3 regions of the Leucobacter sp. UCMA 4100 genome follow, and region 2 is predicted to be linked to each of the others. Evidence: predicted binding sites of a transcription regulator. Region 2 holds the regulator's gene; each other region holds the start of a gene.
The links. Region 2 encodes HrcA, which represses chaperone genes, less so after heat shock. Its sites were predicted from a motif close to TTNGCACTCGNNNNNNNCGAGTGCNAA; they were not measured.
Positions count from the first base shown of each region.

Region 1: groL (chaperonin GroEL) is a predicted target of HrcA. The motif match lies at 3,711-3,737, and genes of this name have one in related genera.
Region 3: groES (co-chaperone GroES) is a predicted target of HrcA. The motif match lies at 3,665-3,691, and genes of this name have one in related genera.

Region 1 covers NZ_JAFEUS010000002.1:2,092,422-2,098,969, reverse strand. The annotation lists gene JSO19_RS09765 (isopeptide-forming domain-containing fimbrial protein) at 1-1,767, opposite strand, end outside; gene groL (chaperonin GroEL) at 2,006-3,628, opposite strand; gene JSO19_RS09755 (LytR C-terminal domain-containing protein) at 3,794-4,393, opposite strand; gene JSO19_RS09750 (heme/hemin ABC transporter substrate-binding protein) at 4,444-5,574, opposite strand; gene JSO19_RS09745 (FecCD family ABC transporter permease) at 5,711-6,548, shown strand, end outside.
Region 2 covers NZ_JAFEUS010000002.1:131,231-137,778, reverse strand. The annotation lists gene lepA (translation elongation factor 4) at 1-1,849, shown strand, start outside; gene JSO19_RS00855 (DUF1990 family protein) at 1,846-2,529, shown strand; gene hemW (radical SAM family heme chaperone HemW) at 2,531-3,754, shown strand; gene hrcA (heat-inducible transcriptional repressor HrcA) at 3,821-4,864, shown strand; gene dnaJ (molecular chaperone DnaJ) at 4,895-5,986, shown strand; gene JSO19_RS00835 (16S rRNA (uracil(1498)-N(3))-methyltransferase) at 5,989-6,548, shown strand, end outside.
Region 3 covers NZ_JAFEUS010000002.1:425,050-431,597, forward strand. The annotation lists gene JSO19_RS02155 (gamma-glutamyl-gamma-aminobutyrate hydrolase family protein) at 1-169, opposite strand, end outside; gene JSO19_RS02160 (aldehyde dehydrogenase) at 166-1,656, opposite strand; gene JSO19_RS02165 (Lrp/AsnC family transcriptional regulator) at 2,013-3,083, opposite strand; gene groES (co-chaperone GroES) at 3,308-3,601, opposite strand; gene JSO19_RS02175 (DUF4190 domain-containing protein) at 3,842-4,495, shown strand; gene JSO19_RS02180 (THUMP-like domain-containing protein) at 4,505-5,737, shown strand; gene tsaD (tRNA (adenosine(37)-N6)-threonylcarbamoyltransferase complex transferase subunit TsaD) at 5,745-6,548, opposite strand, start outside.

The sequences.
Region 1 (6,548 bases), 2.0 Mb from region 2:
GACGTAGTCTCGGCCTTCAACCGTGTTCGGGTCGCCAATCAAGAAGTTCGGCTGCCCGGTAGCCGCGTTCACCGCGGTCGATGAGATCTGCTCGGTGATGCTCGCCGGGTACGCGGGGCACAGGCCGTTTTCGAGGTCGTCAACGAGGCGAGTCGGGCGATCCTTCACCGCCGCTCCAACGTACTCACTCGTTGCAACGCGCAAGCGATAATCAACCACGCGGCCCTGCTCGAACGATGCCTCGGCACCCCAGCTTGAGCCTTTAACGCGCACGTCTTTGCGCACGCGCACATCGACGACCTTGACGCTCGTTGAACCGGAGTCTTCAATGCGTTCAGCGAGGGTGCTCTCTGGCAGCACACCGTTCCATGTGCCCTCGGCCACGGCGGTGTTGCGAAGCGTTTTCGCTTTCTTCGCGTCGCGGTCGTCGGCATCGGGAGAGCCGTGCCGCGTCGATGCGCCGAGGTTGTTGTCGAGATTTGCTCCCTGCCCCGTTGCCCCAAGCGTCTGTGCCTGTTCTTCGGTGAAGAGCGTGTTTTCAAAGAGCGGCACGCCTGCCCTATAGCGGATCACGGTCGAGGCTGCCTTACCAGCTCCTCCGCTCGCGGCTTGCTTGACCGGCGCGACTCCGGTGTCTTGCTGCGTCGCGAGCCATTCGCCCACGTTCCAGGTCACCTTCGTGTACACGCCAGCGCCCGGGAGGCCGAGTGCTTCAGCGTCGGCCGCAGCAACCTCGATCGTTTCGATGCTCGCTTCGTCAAGGCAGTTGTCGCCTACGGCTCCGGTCTCGAGGGCCCCGGATCCTTCGTATTCTGCAGCGCCCTTGCCGTTACCCGCGTCGGTCGTGTTGTCAGCAAGATCGCACGAGCCGAGGTATTCAAGCCCCGCAGGAAGATAGTCAACGACCACCGCATCGTGTAGGTCGCCCTCTGCCGTGTGGTGAACGGTAAGCGTGTAGATGGTGCTCTGTTCGTGCACCCCGCGCAGCAGCTCGTGTTCAGGGCTCGGCTCTGACTTCGTCACCCTGAGCGCGTTGACCTTTGGCGAGGTTTCGGCGACCGAGCGTTGCGACGTCACCGCGGTCGCTTTCGCGCCTCCCACCGAGTTGCTGCCAGCAAACATGGGGTTGTAGCGCTCGTTACTCGATGCGAACAGGCTCATGCTGAGCTCGATGTTGTCGCCCACGGCAAAGCCCTTGGCGATGTCTCCCGTGTCTTTCACATCAACGAGAGGGCGAAGCTTCAGCTTCGACGAGATCGAGGCCTTTTCGGGCAGGTCAGAGAAGTTTTCGAAGACGGCAAGCTGTTTGCCCTTTGGCACGATGCAGTGGCCAGAGATCGGGCCGTCGAGACCGAGACTCTTGCACGTGTCGCCCGCAGCCGGGGTTCCGGGAAGCGCGTCGCCGGCGTGATATGTCGCGTTTGGAATCAGCGTGAGCGCGTTCAACGAGGCTTCAGGGGCGCTCTCTGCGCTCACAAGCTCAACGGTATCGGGCAGCAGCAGGCTCGCACTGAGGTTGTAGGTCGCGCTGGCACCCTGAGGGTTCTTGAAGGTGACGTCGACCGTGAGGTCTTCACCCAAGATGTGTGTTTCTTGCGGGGTGAGTGTAACCTCTGGCCGCGCCTCGTTCGCGAGCGCGCGCTGTGCCCCCACCCCAGCGGTCACGAGTGTTCCCGCAACGATCGCGGCAATCGAGACTCCGGCGATCGCCGAACGGACAGCCTTGTTTTTGGGCACGGTTGTCGTGCCCGTATCTGTATGCGACAAATGCATTCCCCTACGTTTTTACGCGCGAGAAGACACCTTGTCTGACGGAGCGCTCAACCCTTGTAACGCTCTGGTGAGGCCCCGCACTAAACCCGACAATATTCTACAGCCGTTTCGCAACCGCACAAGGCACAGAGGCAACATTTGTGCACGCAGAGACAACGTTTTCCCAGGAAACGCGAGAGGGCCGCCTCTCGGAAGAGACGGCCCTCTCGGGATAGTGCGAAAGTGCTCAGGCTTAGAAGCCCATGTCACCCGCGCCCGGATCCATTGCCGGAGCACCTGCTGGCTCTGGCTTGTCTGCGACAACTGCCTCGGTGGTGAGGAAGAGGCCTGCGATCGATGCGGCGTTCTGCAGCGCCGAGCGGGTTACCTTGGCGGGGTCAAGAATGCCCTGCGCTACGAGGTCACCGTACTCACCGGTCGCGGCGTTCAGGCCGTGGCCGTGAGGCAGGCTCGCTACGCGGTCAGCAACAACGCCAGCCTCGAGGCCCGCGTTGGTAGCGATCTGGCGCAGTGGCGCTTCGATGGCCTTTGCAACGATGCGAGCGCCGACGGCCTCGTCTTCGTCGAGCTCGAGGCTCTCGAAGGCGTCCTGGCCAGCCTGCACGAGTGCAACGCCGCCGCCGGGCAGAACGCCCTCTTCAACGGCTGCCTTTGCGTTACGAATCGCATCTTCGATGCGGTGCTTGCGCTCCTTGAGCTCAACCTCGGTTGCTGCACCCGCCTTGATAACGGCTACGCCGCCAGCGAGCTTCGCGAGGCGCTCCTGCAGCTTCTCACGGTCGTAGTCGCTGTCGGTGTTCTCGATCTCGCGGCGAATCTGGGTAACGCGACCCTGAATCTGCTCTTCTTCGCCTGCGCCCTCAACAATGGTCGTCTCATCCTTGGTGATGATGACCTTGCGTGCACGGCCGAGCATTTCGAGCGTCGTGTTCTCAAGCTTGAGGCCAACCTCTTCTGAGATGACCTGGCCGCCGGTGAGAATAGCGATGTCCTGCAACATTGCCTTGCGGCGGTCGCCGAAGCCGGGAGCCTTGACAGCGACCGACTTGAAGATGCCACGAATCTTGTTGAGCACGAGGGTTGCGAGTGCTTCGCCCTCGACGTCTTCAGCGATGATGAGCAGCGGCTTGCCCGACTGGCTCACCTGCTCGACAACGGGAAGCAGGTCTTTAATGTTCGAGACCTTGCTGTTGACGACGAGAATGTACGCGTCTTCGTAGACCGTCTCCTGACGATCAGCATCGGTGACGAAGTATGCCGAGAGGAAGCCCTTGTCGAAGCGCATGCCCTCGGTGAGCTCGAGCTCGGTACCGAAGGTGTTTGACTCTTCAACGGTAACAACGCCCTCTTTGCCTACCTTGTCGATGGCCTGAGCAATGAGCTCGCCAATCTGGGGGTCGGCAGCCGAGATCGAAGCGGTTGCTGCGATCTGGTCGGTCGTCTCGATCTCTTTCGCATTTTCGAGCAGCTTGGCCGAGACTGCCGCAACGGCCTTCTCGATGCCGCGGCGGATCGCGATGGGGTCGCTACCGGCTGCAACGTTGCGCAGACCTTCGCTCACGAGCGCCTGTGCAAGCACGGTAGCGGTCGTGGTGCCGTCACCGGCAACATCGTCGGTCTTCTTCGCAACCTCTTTAACGAGTTCTGCGCCGATCTTCTCGAATGGATCCTCGAGCTCAATCTCTTTAGCGATCGAAACACCGTCGTTAGTGATCGTGGGGGCGCCCCACTTCTTCTCGAGTACGACGTTGCGACCACGGGGGCCGAGGGTTACCTTGACTGCATCAGCGAGGATGTTGAGACCACGCTCAAGCCCTCGGCGTGCTTCTTCGTCAAAAGCAATAATCTTTGCCATGTTTCTGTCGTCCCTCCTGGACGTTGGGCGAGCTATGCCGCGCCGGTACGCTGTGGGAAAGAGCCCGGGTGACCCGAGGCCCTTAGCACTCAGCGTTGTCGAGTGCTAAAACAATTCTGGCACTCTGCGCCTGAGAGTGCAAGCGCACCGCCTAGAGGTCAGCGACTACTCAGCATCGCCGGCTGATTGCTTGGCCTCTTCAAGCCCTGGGCCGCTGTAATCAGCACCGAGAAGCACCGTAAGCTGGCTCCCCTCGGTCACGAAACTCGCGTTCTGGTAATAGGAGATGCCGCCGAGCTTTTCGCCAAGACCCTTTGCGAGCCCCTCGCTCGCTTCGTCGCTGTAGAACACTGCAGAAATTTTCACGTTTCGGTCTTCAGCATTTCCCGCGAAGGTCGTGGTTCCCCACCCCTCGGCGCCGATCGCGGTGTCAACCGCGAAGGCCAGGTCGGCAATGTCGGTTCCGTTGAGCACGGCAACCGTTGTTTCAGGGTCGATCTCGGCTGCGACAGGGGCGGGCGCCTTGGCGTCCGGGCCCAGCTGTTCAACGAACGAGACGCTCGAGGGAATAAGCGTATAGAGCAGAATGCCAACTGCCGTCAGAATGAGTGCGATGAGCGTTGAGACAAGCACCCAGGCGCCCGGTGAGCCGGGGCGTTCGACAGCGCGGTGCGCGCCAACGCGAGACGTACGCTTCACGCCGTCAAAGCGGTCACCCTGCTTTGGGGCGGCGGTTTGTTCTTCGTGGGGCCGTGTCGTGATCACTGGATCGCTTCCTTGGTCATGCTGCCTGAGATTCCAAGCGTACTCTACGTCTACTGAAGAGAGTCTGGCGCGTACAGCGCTCGTGCGAGGCCGTCGAGCACATCGGCCGTTCGGGTACCTCCCGCGAGCACCAGGGTGTCGTCGACGTCAATGATGCGACGGTTCTTGCCGGCTTTCGTTTGCGCGACCCCCGAGAGGTCGGCAATGAGGGAATCAACGCCGCCAACCGACTCGAGCCCCTTCGACATGACGAGTATCGCGTCGGGATCCATCGCGACCAGGGCCTCAGGAGTAACCTGCTTCTCACCCTTCCAGCCTTGCTCGGTCGCAATATCGACTGCACCGACAGCGTTCAGCAGCGTATCGATCCCGCTGCCTTCACCGAACATGTAGTAGACCTTTGATCCGCGCAGGTATAAAAAGACAACCCGCGGCAAACGCTCTGCGTCAGCGGGCTTCACGGTCTGCTGAATCTCGGTAACTTTGTCGTCAATCGACAGCTCAATAGCGTCGGCAAGCTGCTCACCCGCCTCGGCAAGCCCCAAAGCCGCACCGACATCGCGGGCGGCCTGATAGCTCGACTCGAAGTCGGTAATGCGATCGACCGCAACGACTTCAACGCCCGCCTGACGCAGCTGAATGCGCACGACGTCATCGGGGCCGAGCGAACCGTCAGTCAGCACGACCGTGGGCTCGAGACCGAGCACACCCTCGACGTTGACCACGTGACCCGAGCCCGTTACCAGCGGGAGGTCTTCGGTACCGGGGGCGCTCGTCGCAGTGTCTTTGCCGACGAGGTTATCGCCGAGGCCGAGGGCCACGACGTAATCGGCGAGCGTCCCGGTAATCGAGAGCGCGATGATGCGAGAGGTATCGGTGACGGTGACTTCTGGGGTTTTACCGTCGAGATCTTTCGAGAGAACCGTCGCTGGGAGGTCGGGCTCAGCCGCTTCGCTCGGGGTCTCGAACGAGGGCCCACCGACCTGCACATGCGTGGGGCCGACGACCGCACGAGGGTCGTCAACGGGGGTGAGTTCACTGAGCGGCGCCAGCTCAACCGTTTGCGTCTCTTTGCCACCGGTGTTGCCAGACTGTGCGCCCTGGCAGCCGGTCAAGAGCATCGAGACGGCCACGAGCAGAGCTGCAGAACGAACAAGCGGTTTGTGTCGTGTTCTGTTCATTACTCGGTGCTTCTCCCCTCAGCAGTGTGGGAGTCGATAGACTCACACAGGTACGAGGAGTTAGCCTACCCTAAGATACTGTGTGCCAGACTTCCGTTTCCTGGCGCCCCACAGTGTAGAAAGCTCATGCACCCACATGCAAGATCAGACAGCTTCAATGCGTGGCCGCAGGGCCGTATCGACGCTTCTTTTTGTCGCGCTCTGGGCGGTACTCATCATCACGCTTCTCATCTCGGCAGGCGTGGGCCAGTTGCCCATTCCACCCTCTGAGGTACTCGGGTCGCTCTTCAGTAAAGTCGGACTCGACTGGTTTGCTGAGCCTGCGACGCCAATGGCCGATGAGACGCTCTGGGCGATCCGCTTTCCTCGCGTTGCCATGGCCGCGCTCGTTGGCGCAGGCCTCGCTGTATCGGGCCTGCTGATGCAGGCGGTGTTTGGTAACCCGCTCGCAGAGCCAGGAGTCATTGGCATTTCGTCGGGAGCGGCCCTCGGTGCAGGCATCTCGATCGTGTTTGGCTTCACCGCCTTTGGCAGCTGGAGCACCGCAGTATTCGCCTTTCTGGCGGGCCTCGCGGCCACCTTTCTCGTCTATTCAATGAGCCGTTCTGAGGGCAAGACCGAGGTCGTCACCCTCGTGCTCACCGGTATTGCCGTGAACGCCGTCGCTGGCGCGGGCATCGCCCTGCTCACCTTTCTCGGCGACACGCAGTCGCGCGAAGAGATCGTGTTCTGGCAGCTCGGCTCGCTCTCAGGCAGCCGCTGGGATCAGGTGAGCGTTGTTGCTCCCGTGATCTTCGCCGGCATTGTCGTGGCACTCCTCATCGCGCACAAGCTTGACCTGCTCGCGCTCGGCGAGCGTAACGCAAGGCACCTCGGTGTGAACGTCGAAATGCTGCGCGTCGGCGTCATCGTGCTCGTCGCTCTGCTCGTTGGCGTCTCGGTCGCGTTCGCCGGCGTGATCTCGTTCGTTGGCC
Region 2 (6,548 bases):
GTCTCCTCGAAGTATTCATCCCCCTGTGCCGGCGTCGACCGATCCGCGCATGATTCGCAACTTCTGCATCATCGCGCACATCGACCACGGTAAATCAACTCTTGCCGACCGCATGCTGCAGATCACCGGCACGGTTCCCGACCGTGAGATGCGTGCTCAGTACCTCGACAGTATGGATATTGAGCGAGAACGCGGCATTACGATCAAGTCGCAGGCCGTGCGCATGCACTGGCAGCACGACAGCACTGAGTACGCGCTCAACATGATCGACACCCCCGGTCACGTCGACTTCAGCTACGAGGTCTCACGTTCGCTGGCCGCCTGCGAGGGAGCGATTCTGCTCGTCGACGCGGCGCAGGGCATCGAAGCCCAGACGCTCGCGAACCTGTACCTCGCAATGGAGCATGACCTCGAAATCATTCCGGTGCTCAATAAGATTGACCTGCCGGCCGCCGACCCCGAGCGGGTCGCGCGCGAGATCTGCGACCTGCTCGGTGGTGAGCCCGAAGACATTATTAAGGTCTCTGGCAAGACCGGCATGGGTGTTGAAGAGCTGCTCGACCGAGTAATCGAGAAGGTTCCGGCACCGGTGGGTGAGCAGGAGGCACCCGCTCGCGCCATGATTTTCGACTCGGTCTATGACCCGTACCGCGGTGTTGTGACCTACGTTCGTATGGTTGACGGCAGGCTCACGCCGCGCGAAAAAGTGCAGATGATGTCGACCGGCATGGTCTACGAGGCGCTCGAGATCGGTGTCTCTTCACCAGGGCCCGAACCCACGAAGGGGCTCGCGACCGGCGAGGTCGGTTACCTCATTACTGGCGTGAAAGATGTGCGTCAGTCGAAGGTCGGCGACACGGTCACGAGCCAGCACCACGGTGCCGAAGAGGCCCTTCCCGGTTACACCGACCCGAAGCCCATGGTCTTCTCGGGCCTGTACCCGATCGATGGTTCTGACTATCCGATCCTGCGCGAGGCGCTCGACAAGCTGAAGCTCTCAGACGCCGCGCTGCAGTACGAGCCTGAGACCTCGGTTGCGCTCGGCTTCGGTTTTCGCTGTGGCTTCCTCGGGCTCTTGCACCTCGAAATTATCTCGGAGCGCCTGCGCCGCGAGTTTGACCTCGACCTCATCGCGACCGCGCCGAGCGTGGTCTACTCGGTGACCGCTGAAGACGGCGAAGAGATTACGGTCACGAACCCGAGCGAGTATCCCGAGGGCAAGATCATGAGCGTGCGCGAGCCGATGGTGCGCGTCGCGATTCTCGCCCCAAAAGATTACGTCGGCGCGATCATGGAGCTCTGCCAGAGCCGTCGCGGCAGCCTGCTCGGCATGGAATACCTGGGGGAGCGCGTCGAGCTTCGCTACGCGATGCCCCTCGGCGAGATCGTGTTTGACTTCTTCGACCATCTGAAGAGCCGCACGCAGGGCTACGCAAGCCTTGACTACGAGCCGATGGGCGAGCAAGAAGCCGATCTCGTGAAGGTCGACATCCTGTTGCAGGGTGACAAGGTCGACGCGTTCAGCGCGATCGTGCACCGTGACAGCGCCTACCACTACGGCACGCTCATGACCGAGCGACTGCGCAAACTCATTCCGAGGCAGCAGTTCGAGGTGCCGATTCAGGCGGCTATCGGGTCGCGCGTGATCGCGCGTGAGACCATTCGCGCGATCCGCAAAGACGTTCTGGCAAAGTGCTACGGCGGTGACATTAGTCGTAAGCGTAAACTGCTTGAAAAGCAAAAGGAAGGCAAGAAGCGCATGAAGATGGTGGGCCGCGTTGAGGTACCCCAGGAAGCGTTTATTGCCGCACTCTCGGGTGACGTCGAGGGCAAGGAGAAAAATAAGTGAGCGATGAGCAGCCAATCCTGAGGCGCTCCACACACGTCGACCACGAGGTCAGCTACGCATCGGTCGGTGCCTCGCAGGCGCCCGACCTCATGAAGTATCCACCTGTTGGCAGCACCCCCTTCGAAGAAGAGGTGCTGCTCGGCAGTGGCGAAGATCGCTTCATGTCGGCCACCTCGACCCTCATGACCTGGGGCGCACAAAAGGGCGCCAACATCGAGATTGAGCTCGTCGATAAGGGGCAGGAATCGAAATACGCATCGATCTCGTTTCGCGACACCGGGCTTCCTGAAGGGCCGAAAGAGAACGAGCAGCTCTTCGCTCCAGACGGCACTCCGTATCTTGAGGCAGGGCACCTGGTGAACTACCGCATTGGTGACGAAGACGTGCGCAGCATGCGCGTGATCAGCGTCATCGACGAGACGAACCGTGTCGGCTTCATCGTCGGCAGTGCGGCAGAGTCTGACATCGCCGGCGAGGCTTTCTTGCGTGTCGAAATGCGCTCTGATAACTCGGTGTGGGCGGTTGCCCGCGGTTTCTTCTACGACGCACGCAAGGGCAGCAAGAAGCTGCTCACGAAGAGCGGCGTGAAGAAAGAGATTGCCCGCGTAGCCGAGCAGCTTCACGCACTCACGCCCGTCGTGCAAGCGACGATCAACGCGTCGAGTTCAGAAGAAGAGTAGCGTGGCGAGCCAGCCTCCCGAGGGCGTCAGCGCTCCCGAAGACGGTTCTCTGCCCGAAAGCGTGACCGCTGGTGCCCTCGAACGTCACTTTGGGGTGTACCTGCACGTGCCCTATTGCAGGGTGCGCTGCGGGTACTGTGACTTCAACACCTACACCGCCTCCGAGCTTCGCGGCGCAAAACGCGAGAACTATGCCGGCGAGGCGGTGCACGAGGTGCGCCTAGCCGGTGAGGTCATGCGCCGAGCTGGGCTTCCCGAGCGCAAGGTTTCGACGGTCTTCTTTGGCGGCGGAACTCCGACGCTTCTCCCGGGCGAGCAGCTTGCCGAGATGCTGCACGCGGTGCGCGACGAGTGGGGGCTCGCCGAGGGGGCCGAGGTCTCGATCGAGGCGAACCCCGATACCGTCACCCCGCAGTTGCTTGAGACGCTCGCCGAGGCAGGCTTCACGCGTGTGAGCATGGGCATGCAGTCGGCTGTGCCGCACGTGCTGGCAACGCTTGACCGGACGCACGAGCCGGCGATGGTTCCGAAGGCTGTCCAGATGGTGAAGGATGCCGGGCTGCAGGTGAGTCTCGACCTCATCTATGGCACCCCCGGCGAATCGCTCGATGACTGGCGCACCTCGCTCGAGACGGCGATCGCGTGTGCTCCCGACCACCTGAGCGCATACGCACTCATCGTCGAACAGGGCACGAAGCTCGCCCGGCAAATTCGCCGTGGTGAGGTTGCGCAGCCCGATGACGATCTGCATGCGGCCATGTACGAGCTCGCCGACGGTATGCTGCAGGCTGCCGGGTACGAGTGGTATGAAATCTCGAACTGGGCGAAGGCAGATGAACTGCGATCGCGGCATAACCTCTCGTACTGGACCGGTGAAGACTGGTGGGCGATCGGGCCGGGGGCTCACTCACACATCGGAGGTGTGCGCTGGTGGAACGTCAAGCACCCCGCAGCCTACGCCGAGCGCATCGCCCGTGGCGTTTCGCCTGCCCACCAGCGAGAGCTACTCACGGCTGAAGACCAGCGCATCGAGAGCGTCATGCTTGAGTCGCGACTGCGCTCTGGTGCGCGCATCTCGCAACTCGAGGAAGCCGGAAGAGGCGAGGTTGCGAGCCTGATCGCCGAGGGCTTAATCGATGGCAAAGCGGCGATTGCGGGGCGGATCGTGCCGACGCTCAGGGGGCGCCTGCTCTCAGACACGGTCGTTCATCGCCTGCTTCAGTGAAAAATGTTCAGGTTGTTCGACTAGTATTAGCACTCAGGTGTTGAGAGTGCCAATGCGGAGGTGTGAATGAGTATCTCAGACCGGGGTCTCGCGGTCTTGCGCGCCATCGTGAACGACTTCGTGAACGAGGGCGAACCGGTGGCCTCGAAATCGATCGTCGAGAGGCACTCGTTTGGGGTATCGGCCGCGACGATCCGCAATGATATGGCGCTTCTCGAAGAAGAAGAACTCATCGTCGCACCGCATACTTCGAGTGGGCGGGTGCCCACCGACAAGGGCTACCGGCTCTACGTCGACACGCTCGCCGAGATTCGCCCACTCACGCAGGCGCAACGCGCGGCGATCGAACGCTTTCTGGGTGAAGCCGAGAACCTCGACGACGTCATGGCGCGAACCGTCAGGCTGCTCGCGAGCCTCACACACCAGGTCGCTGTGATTCAATACCCGACAGCTGGGGCGGGGTACGTGAAGCAGATCGAACTCGTCGCGATCGGGCCAGACCGGGTGCTCTGTGTCGTGATCACGAGTAACGCGGCTGTTGAGCAGCACATCGCGCGCATTCGCCACGCCATCGTCGACGAGGCCTGGGTGCAGGGGCTGAGGGATCGCATCGCTACTGAAGTGATGGGGCGTGACATCGGGCTTGCCCAGGCTCGGGTGACAGAGCTCATTCGCACCGCGGGTGACTGGGCAGAGCCCAACGAGCTTGAGCCGGTCGTGAGTGTTCTTGAGGTCGTCGAAGAACAGCTCAGCGCCAACCGCAATCAACGCATCGCGGTCGCGGGCACAGCAAACCTGTCGCGGCCTGGCGAGACCCTTCAGAACCTCTCGGCGGTGCTCGAGGCGGTTGAAGAACAGGTCGTGCTCTTGCGCCTCATCCAGGAACTTGCGACCGATGAACGTGGGGTCGGCGCGTCGATTGGCCGCGAAAACCTCCCGTACGGGTTTCCTGACGCCGCCCTCATCGCGACCCAGTATCAGGCTGGTGGCGCTACACTCTCGAGGCTCGGCGTGCTCGGGCCAACTCGCATGAACTATGAACGCAACATCGCCGCGATGCGGGCGGTGTCGAGATACCTCGGTCGGTTGCTCGGTGAGAGCAACCTCTAGATCAACGAAACGCAAAAAGGAGCAGCCCTCGTGGCAGATCACTACGAAACTCTCGGGGTTTCACGCGAAGCAACCCCTGAAGAAATCAAGAAGGCTTACCGCAAGCTTGCGCGCGAGCTGCACCCCGATGTGAACCCTTCAGAAGACGCCTCGGAGCGCTTCAAGCTCGTCACTCACGCCTATGACGTGCTGAGCGACCCGCAGGAGCGCCAGAAGTACGATATGGGCGGCAACGACGCCTTCGGCGGTGGCTTCGGCGACATCTTTAACACCTTCTTCGGTGGCGGTTTTGGCGGCGGCGGCAGCGGGCCGAAGTCGCGTTCAGAGCGCGGGGAAGACGCGCTCATTCGCATTGATGTCACGCTTGAGCAGGTCATGTTCGGTGATGAGACGACGGTCGCGCTCAACACCGCGGTGTTGTGTGAAACGTGTCAGGGCAGCTGCTGCCAGCCAGGTACGTCACCCGTCACCTGTGACGTGTGTGGCGGCGAGGGCTCGGTGCAGCGCCAGGTGCGCTCGCTCTTCGGCAACGTCGTGACGAGCCACCCCTGCGGTACCTGCCAGGGCTTCGGCACCGTTATTCAGAGCCCCTGCATTACCTGTGGTGGCAAGGGCCGCACTCGTGAGCGTCGCGAAACCACCATTCAGATTCCCTCTGGCGTTGAGACCGGAACACGCATGCAGATTCGCGGCGGCGGCGAGGTTGGCCCCGGTGGCGGCCCGAACGGCGACCTGTTCGTCGAGTTTCAGGTCAAGCACCACGACATCTTCAGCCGCGACGGCTACGACCTGCTCGCGACCGTGAACCTGCAGATGACCGACGCTGCGCTCGGCACCGAGGTGACGCTTGAGTCGCTCGATGGCGCGGTCGAGATCGAGGTTGAGGCCGGCGCGCAGGCGGGCGATATCTTGACGCTTCGCGGGCGCGGCATTCAGCACCTGCAGTCGAACCAGCGCGGTGACTTGAAGGTCGCCCTGCAGGTTGTGACTCCGACCAAGCTCAGCTCGAAAGAGAAGGACCTGCTCAAAAACCTCGCCAAGTTGCGTGGCAATAAGCCGCCTCAGTTCGGCGAGTTTCAGCAGGGCTTCTTCGGCAAGATGCGCGACCGTTTCTTCCGCTAACCATGGCGAATCTCTACGTGCGAGAGGGCCTTCAGCCCGCCGACTTCACCGGCACCATTGAGGTGACCGGCGACGAGGCGCGCCATGCCGTCGCCGTGAGCCGGCTGCGCGTGGGCGAGAGCATTCTCGTTGGCAACGGCGAGGGCACCATTGCGGGCGGCACTGTTACCGCGGCGTCGCAGAACGCCTTTTCGGTCGAGATTGCCGAGGTGACCGAGTACCCAGAGCCCGTTCGAAAAGTGTGGATCGTGCAGGCCCTCGCCAAGGGCGACCGCTCCGAACGGGCGGTTGAACTGTGCACCGAGTTTGGAGCCTGGGGCTTTGTCACGTGGCAGGCGGCCCGTTCGATCTCGAAGTGGGACGCGAAGAAAGCGCCGAAGGGACTCGAGAAGTGGCACCGGGTTGCGCGCGAAGCCTCGAAACAGTCGATACGGCCCTTCGTGCCGCGCGTGACAGGGCCCATGACGACCAATGATCTCGTGCAGCTCGCCGCTGCAGGTGAAGCAACCGTGATAGTGCTGCACCCGAGGGACGCCGCAGAGCTCTCGGCTCGGGTGGCCGA
Region 3 (6,548 bases), 290 kb from region 2:
CGAGAATACGGTCGACATTCGTGTCGGGCACGAGCAGCACGGGAATGCCACCCGCACGCTGCACGAGATCGACGTACTCGACGCCAACGGTGTGCGTCGGGCGGCCTGCGCCCAGGTGCGTCGGGATATCGCGCTGCCAGGTCGTAATGCCAATAAGCGGTGCGGTCATGAGAGATCAATCCAGGTCGTTTTGAGGTCGGTGAATTTGTCGATGGCGTGCAGGCTCTTGTCACGGCCGAAGCCCGAGCTCTTGACCCCGCCAAAGGGAACGGTCATGTCGCCCTCTTCGAAGCAGTTGACCCAGACAATGCCGGCTCGCAGCCTACGCGAGACAAGGTGCGCGTTCTTCAGATCGGTCGTCCAGAGCGTCGCGGCGAGGCCGAACTCGGTCTCATTCGCGATCTCGATGGCTTCGTCGAGACTGTCGAAAGCGATGACGCTCAGCACCGGCCCAAAGACCTCTTGCCTCGCGATTTCACTCTCGCGTGTCGCGTTCACGACAACGGGAGCAAAGTACGATCCGCCTTCGATCACGGCGTTCGCTTCTGAACCGCCTGCGATGAGGTCGCTCCCGCTGGCTTCAGCCCGCTCCACGAACCCAGCGACCCTGTCGAGGTGCTGGCTGCTCACGAGTGACCCCATCGGAGCATCCAGGTCGAGTGGATCGGCCGGGCGTTGCAACGCAGCGATGCGGCCCGCGATCTCAAGCGCCTCGTGAAGCCGATGGCGCGGCACGAGCAAACGCGACGCTGCCGTGCACATCTGACCCTGGTTGTAGAAGCAGCCGTGTGCGCTCGCTTCGACCGCCTTCACGAAGTCAGCGTCGTCAAGCACGAGGCTCGCGGTCTTGCCGCCGAGCTCAGGCCATACCCGCTTACCGTTCGATTGAGCGGCGTACTCGAGAAACTTACGCCCAACCGCGGTCGAACCGGTGAAGGTAATGACGTCAACGTCGGGGTGCAAGCCAAGGGCCTGCCCAGCGACGGCACCAAAGCCCGGCACGACGTTGAAAACGCCGGCAGGAATGCCCGCTTCGAAGGCGAGCTCTGCAAGACGCAGTGCTGAAGCACTCGTGTGCTCATCGGGCTTCAGCACCACACTGTTGCCCGCGGCAAGTGCCGGGGCGAGTTTCCAAGCCGCCATGGTGAGCGGAAAGTTCCAGGGCACGACCGCGCCGACAACACCGGCCGGCTCGCGAGTCACGAGTGCGAGCGAGTCTGGGGCGGTGCTCGGTGTCTCGTCGAGCACCTTATCGATCGCCTCGCCATACCAGCGGAACGAGTTCACGACGGCGCGCAGTTCGGTCTCGTACGCCTGACGAAGCGGCTTGCCCATTTCGAGGGTGATCGTGAGCGCGAGCTCTTCAGCGTGATCGGCAATGTGCTGCGCGAAAGCGATCAGCCGCTGACCACGGTCACGCGGGGCGAGGCCGGCCCAGACGCCTGAGTCGAAGGCGCTTCGAGCCGAAGCCACGGCGCGATCAACGTCTGCAGCAGAAGCTGAGACGATGCGAGTGAGCTCTTGTCCATCGCGGGGGCTCACGAGTGTCAGCTCTTCGCCAGAACCGCGTACCCATGCCCCATCGATAAACAACTCGTTGCGAAGCGTGAGATCAGATCGAAGGCGATCCCACGAAACGGTGGTCGCTGTAAACACTGGTTTTCCTCCTCATTGAGAGTGGCGGTAAGAACGCCGCGCTTCGGCGGCTGTAAAACTCACTCCAGTATGCACGCACCTCGCCAGTTTTGCAAACTTTATGATTCATTTCGGCCACACAGGACATTTATGTCACCATTTCAGCCGAATAAAAGCGGCTGGAGTCGCCGCGGCAACACTCGAGCGAAGGCAAGGTATTCCGAGCTCGACCGAGCTGGCGCACCCCTCCGCAGAGCCTCCGCCGAGGGCACACCCGTTGCGCCCCACGAGAACCGCCCCGGCAGAGAGGCGATAGCTGTGCGCACGCCAGAAGCCGCCCTTCACGGCAGGCGGCACACCGTCATCACCGAAGTCGGTTACGAACCAATCGCTCCAGCCGAAGGCCGCACGACCGGCACGATGCCCGTGCTCGCTTCAGGCCCCTCGTCAACACGCAAAGAGCCACGCAAGAGCGGGGTGAGCACGACGAGCATGTCGAGCACCTCAAGCCCCTCGTGGCATGTCACCTGTTCACCGGTCACAAACTCGTACAGTGCCGTCTCGTCGGCCACAATGACGTTGGCAAGCAGCTGCGAAGCTCCCGTGGTGGCAACAATAAACTTAATTTCACTCGCGTGAGCAAGGGACTGGCCAAAGGCCTCGACCTTATCCATGGGCGCCTTAAACCACACGAGGGCTTCCATACGCAGGCCGAATACCGCCGGAACCACCTCCGTGCGCGGGTGCATAAGCCCCCTTGCCGTGAGCGACTCCATACGTCGACGCACCGTGGCCGAGCTCACGCCCAGCTGGCTCGCGAGCTGCGCAACCGGCATTCTGCCGTCGTGCAGCAACAGGTCGATGAGGGCGTCTTCTTCCTCTGAGATCTCACCTGCCAAGTCAGCATCGACCTCGGCGGTCTTCTTGAGCGCTTGTTGTTGCTCGCTCGTCAAGATTCCGGGCTCCCAATCGTGGCCCGAGCGAAAGAACTTCAGCACCGTTACGGCGTTGATTGAAGTGATGCCGCTCATCTCAGGGATCTCACTGTAGAGCAGCTCGCGCACCGCTTCTTCGCTGCGCGGCAGCATCATGCAAGCGACATCGTTACTGCCCTCAAGCACCGAGACCGATGAGGCAATGCTCTTGCTCGCGAGCTCCCGGGCCACACCCCAGAGATCACCCGGGGTCGTCGTAACCCTCAAGACAACGGCTCTCGCGTGCAGCACCCGACTGACGTCAACGTACGTCGAAACCCTCACCAGGCCGCGGTCAAAGAGTTGTTGGCCACGCCGAGCAACCGTTCGCTCCGGTAGCTCAAGGGCCCTCGCGACCTCGCCCCAGGATGCTCGCCCGTTAATTTGCAGAGCGGCAGCAATGAGTTGGTCAGTTTCGTCGATTGTTTGCTCGTGCACGCGAAGCGCCTCACCCTTCCAACTCAAAACGGTCATTTACCTAACAGTAATGCACACCGGCCCTAAAGATGCGAGCACCGCGCGTTGCGGATGGCGCATTTGCTCCCTCAGCAAAACTCCCATGGCGCAATTGACCGGATTCCGAGCGAAATTGGCACCATTTGCGACTTCACCCTACGCCTCCCCCAAAGACACACAAAGGGCCGCACCGAATTACGGTGCGGCCCTTTGGCGGCAGTACGCCGAAAGCGTTGAGCGCGTTACTTTACGACAGCGAGAACGTCGCGAGCCGAAAGCACGAGGTACTCTTCGCCCTGGTGCTTCACCTCGGTGCCGCCGAACTTCGAGTAGATCACGCGATCACCGACGTTAATGTCAAGGGGAATGCGGGTACCGCTGTCAGCAACGCGGCCTGGGCCCACGGCAACAACTTCACCCTCCTGGGGCTTTTCTTTCGCACTGTCAGGGATAACAAGGCCCGATGCAGTGGTCTGCTCAGCTGCAGTCTGCTGAATGACAATACGATCTTCGAGCGGCTGAATAGCGACCGACACGATGTCCTCTTTTCTTCACAGTAACAGGGGCTACGTCGAAACCCCGACGCAGTTCAGATCAAGTAAGCACTCTCATAGCGCGAGTGCTAATGCTCAAGTCTAGTGACACGTTAGCACTCACGCAAACAGAGTGACAGTTTTTCGCATTTCTCACCCCACACACTCAGGATATGTGGGAAAATGGTCGCCGGCGCGCCAGCATTCTGGCTGCACCCCCACCCCCGAAAGGACCAAGGCTCGATGACAAACGACGAGTTCCCACAGCAGAACGCGCCCGAGGAGAATCCCGCGGAAGAGGCGCAGGCTCCGGAGGCTCCCGCAACGACTCCCGCGGCAACCGATGCCCCCGGTTACACTCCTCCGGTCATCCCCTCTGCCCCTGAAGCAAGCGATCCGCTCACCCCGTCGGCTGCGCCGACGTACGCCCCTCCCGTCTTCCCCTCGGCACAGACCACGGGCGCTCCCACCTCTGCAGAGCCTGCAGCACCGACCTATGCCGCACCGCTGACGCCGCCAGCCCCGGCAGCAACGCCCGAGGCAGCAACCGCACCGGCATACGGCGCAGCTCCCGCGGCCCCGCCAGCGTACGGCGCTCCCGTCGCTACCGCGCCCGCGTACAGCACGGGCGTCGAAGGTACACCGCAGAGCGCCAAGACGAACGTGTGCGCAATTCTTTCACTGGTATTCGCGTTTGTCTTCCAGATCGCTGGTATCGTGCTGGGCCACGTCGCCCTCAGCCAGATTAAGAAGACCGGCGAAGAAGGCCGTGGCCTCGCAATTGCCGGGCTCATCATCGGCTATGTGCTGTTTGCTCTCAGCATCATCGCCGTCATCGTCTGGGTACTGGTCGTCGCGGCGTTCATCGCCTCAGAACCCAGCGGCTACTACTACTAAGCACTCGACGTGCGCACTTCAACGCCCGACCCCGGATGGGAGAATCTCCTTTCCGGGGCCGGGCACTCTCTTATCGCCGAGGCAACCGCAATGCATGCCCGCGGTGAGAGCCTCGATCGCATCGGCCTGACCCTCCGCAAAGACGGGCATGCAGGCGATGTCGTCGCAGCCGCCCTCACACAGGTGCAGTTGCGCGAAAAAGCGGCCGCCAAGTTTGGTGACGCCGCAAAGAACATGCTGTTCACCCAGGCTGGCCTCGAACAGGCAAGTCGTGACGTTGTCGCCCGTGAACACGCAGCGCGCTTCGTTCGGGCCGGAGCCACGAGCGTGAGCGACCTTGGCTGCGGGCTCGGCGCCGAATCTCTCGCCTTCCTCAACGCCGGCATGAACGTGCGGGCCGTCGAGATTGACCCTTTCACCGCCAAACTCGCAGCGCACAACCTCTCGGCTGCGGGCGCTCGGGCCTCACACGAGGTCATCACCGGAGATGCAGAGCTGCTCGGGCCGGGCGGTTCAGATGCGGCGTTCTTCGACCCCGCCCGGCGCACCGCCGGGCACCGCGACACGCGACGAATCGCCTCGCCCGATGATTACTCACCGTCGTTGACGAACGCGTTTAGCGTCGCCTCCACTCTCCCCACGGGCATCAAACTCGGCCCTGGCTTCGAACGAGAGCTCATTCCCGAAGAAGCCGAGGCGCAGTGGGTCTCGGTCAACGGCAGCGTCGTCGAGACGGCTCTCTGGTTCGGAGCCACCCGCTCTGGCGAGAACCGCCGCTCAGCCCTGCTCTTCTCAGATCGTGGCGCAGCGATCGAACGCAACGAACTGAGCGCCCCTGCTGACTCGCTCGACGCGGGAATTAGCGGCGTGCGAGAGTATCTCTATGAGCCCGATGGCGCCGTGATCCGCGCAAGACTCATCGGGCTGCTCGCAGAGCGGCTCGACGCCACGATGCTCGACGAGCACATTGCGTATATGGTCGCCGATCACCTGACCCCTACCCCGTTCGCGAGCGCGTTTCGAGTCATCGACGAGCTGCCCTCGAAAGAGAAGCAGCTGAAACGCGCCCTGACCGAACTCGATGTCGGCACGGTCGAGATCAAGAAGCGCGGCGTCGCAGTCGACCCGGCCGAACTGCGCAAGCGCCTGAAGCTTAAGGGGTCGCAGAGCGCGACGATCGTCATGACGCGCATCGGCGAGCGGCACGTGACCTTTCTCGTCGAGCGCGTGCCCACACACTAGGCCCGCACTACACCTGAATGTCGGTCACCGGCAGGGTCGAGTCGGCTCCGAACGCAAGACCCGAGGGTTCCTTGCCCGCAGCGACAAGCTGAGCGCCGAGAAACGCGATCATGGCACCGTTATCGGTGCAGAGCGAGAGCGGTGGCACGCGCAACTCGATCCCGTTTGCCTCGGCACGCTCAGCGGCGAGCTCACGCACGCGAGCATTGGCGGCGACGCCGCCTCCGAGCAGCAGCCGCGGCACGCCATGCGCCTTGCAAGCGGCGATAGCCTTCTGCGTGAGCACGTCGGCGACCGCCTCTCGAAAACTCGCGGCGACGTCGGCCACGGGAACCTCGGTTCCCTCGTCGGTGGCTTTTTCGACCCAACGCGCGACCGCGGTCTTGAGCCCCGAGAACGAGAAGTCATACCGATGGCGTTCGAGGTCTTTGGGCAGGGTGAGGCCGCGAGGAAAGCGGATCGCGGTCGGGTCGCCCTCGGCGGCTACCCGGTCGATGTGCGGCCCGCCGGGGTACGGCAGCCCGAGCAGCCTTGCGACCTTGTCGAAGGCTTCGCCTGCCGCATCGTCAATCGTTTCACCGAGGAGTTCGACGTCGCTCACGAGGTCACGCACGAGCAGCAGAGAGGTGTGCCCACCAGAAACGAGCAGCGCGACGGTGGGAAACTCGGCCGGGGTCTCGGCTGAGTCGATGAGGTCTGCGCCAACGTGCCCCACGAGGTGGTTGACGCCGTAGAGTGGTTTGCCGGTCGCGAGCGCGAGCGCCTTCGCCGCCGAAACACCAACCATGAGGGCGCCGGCGAGACCTGGACC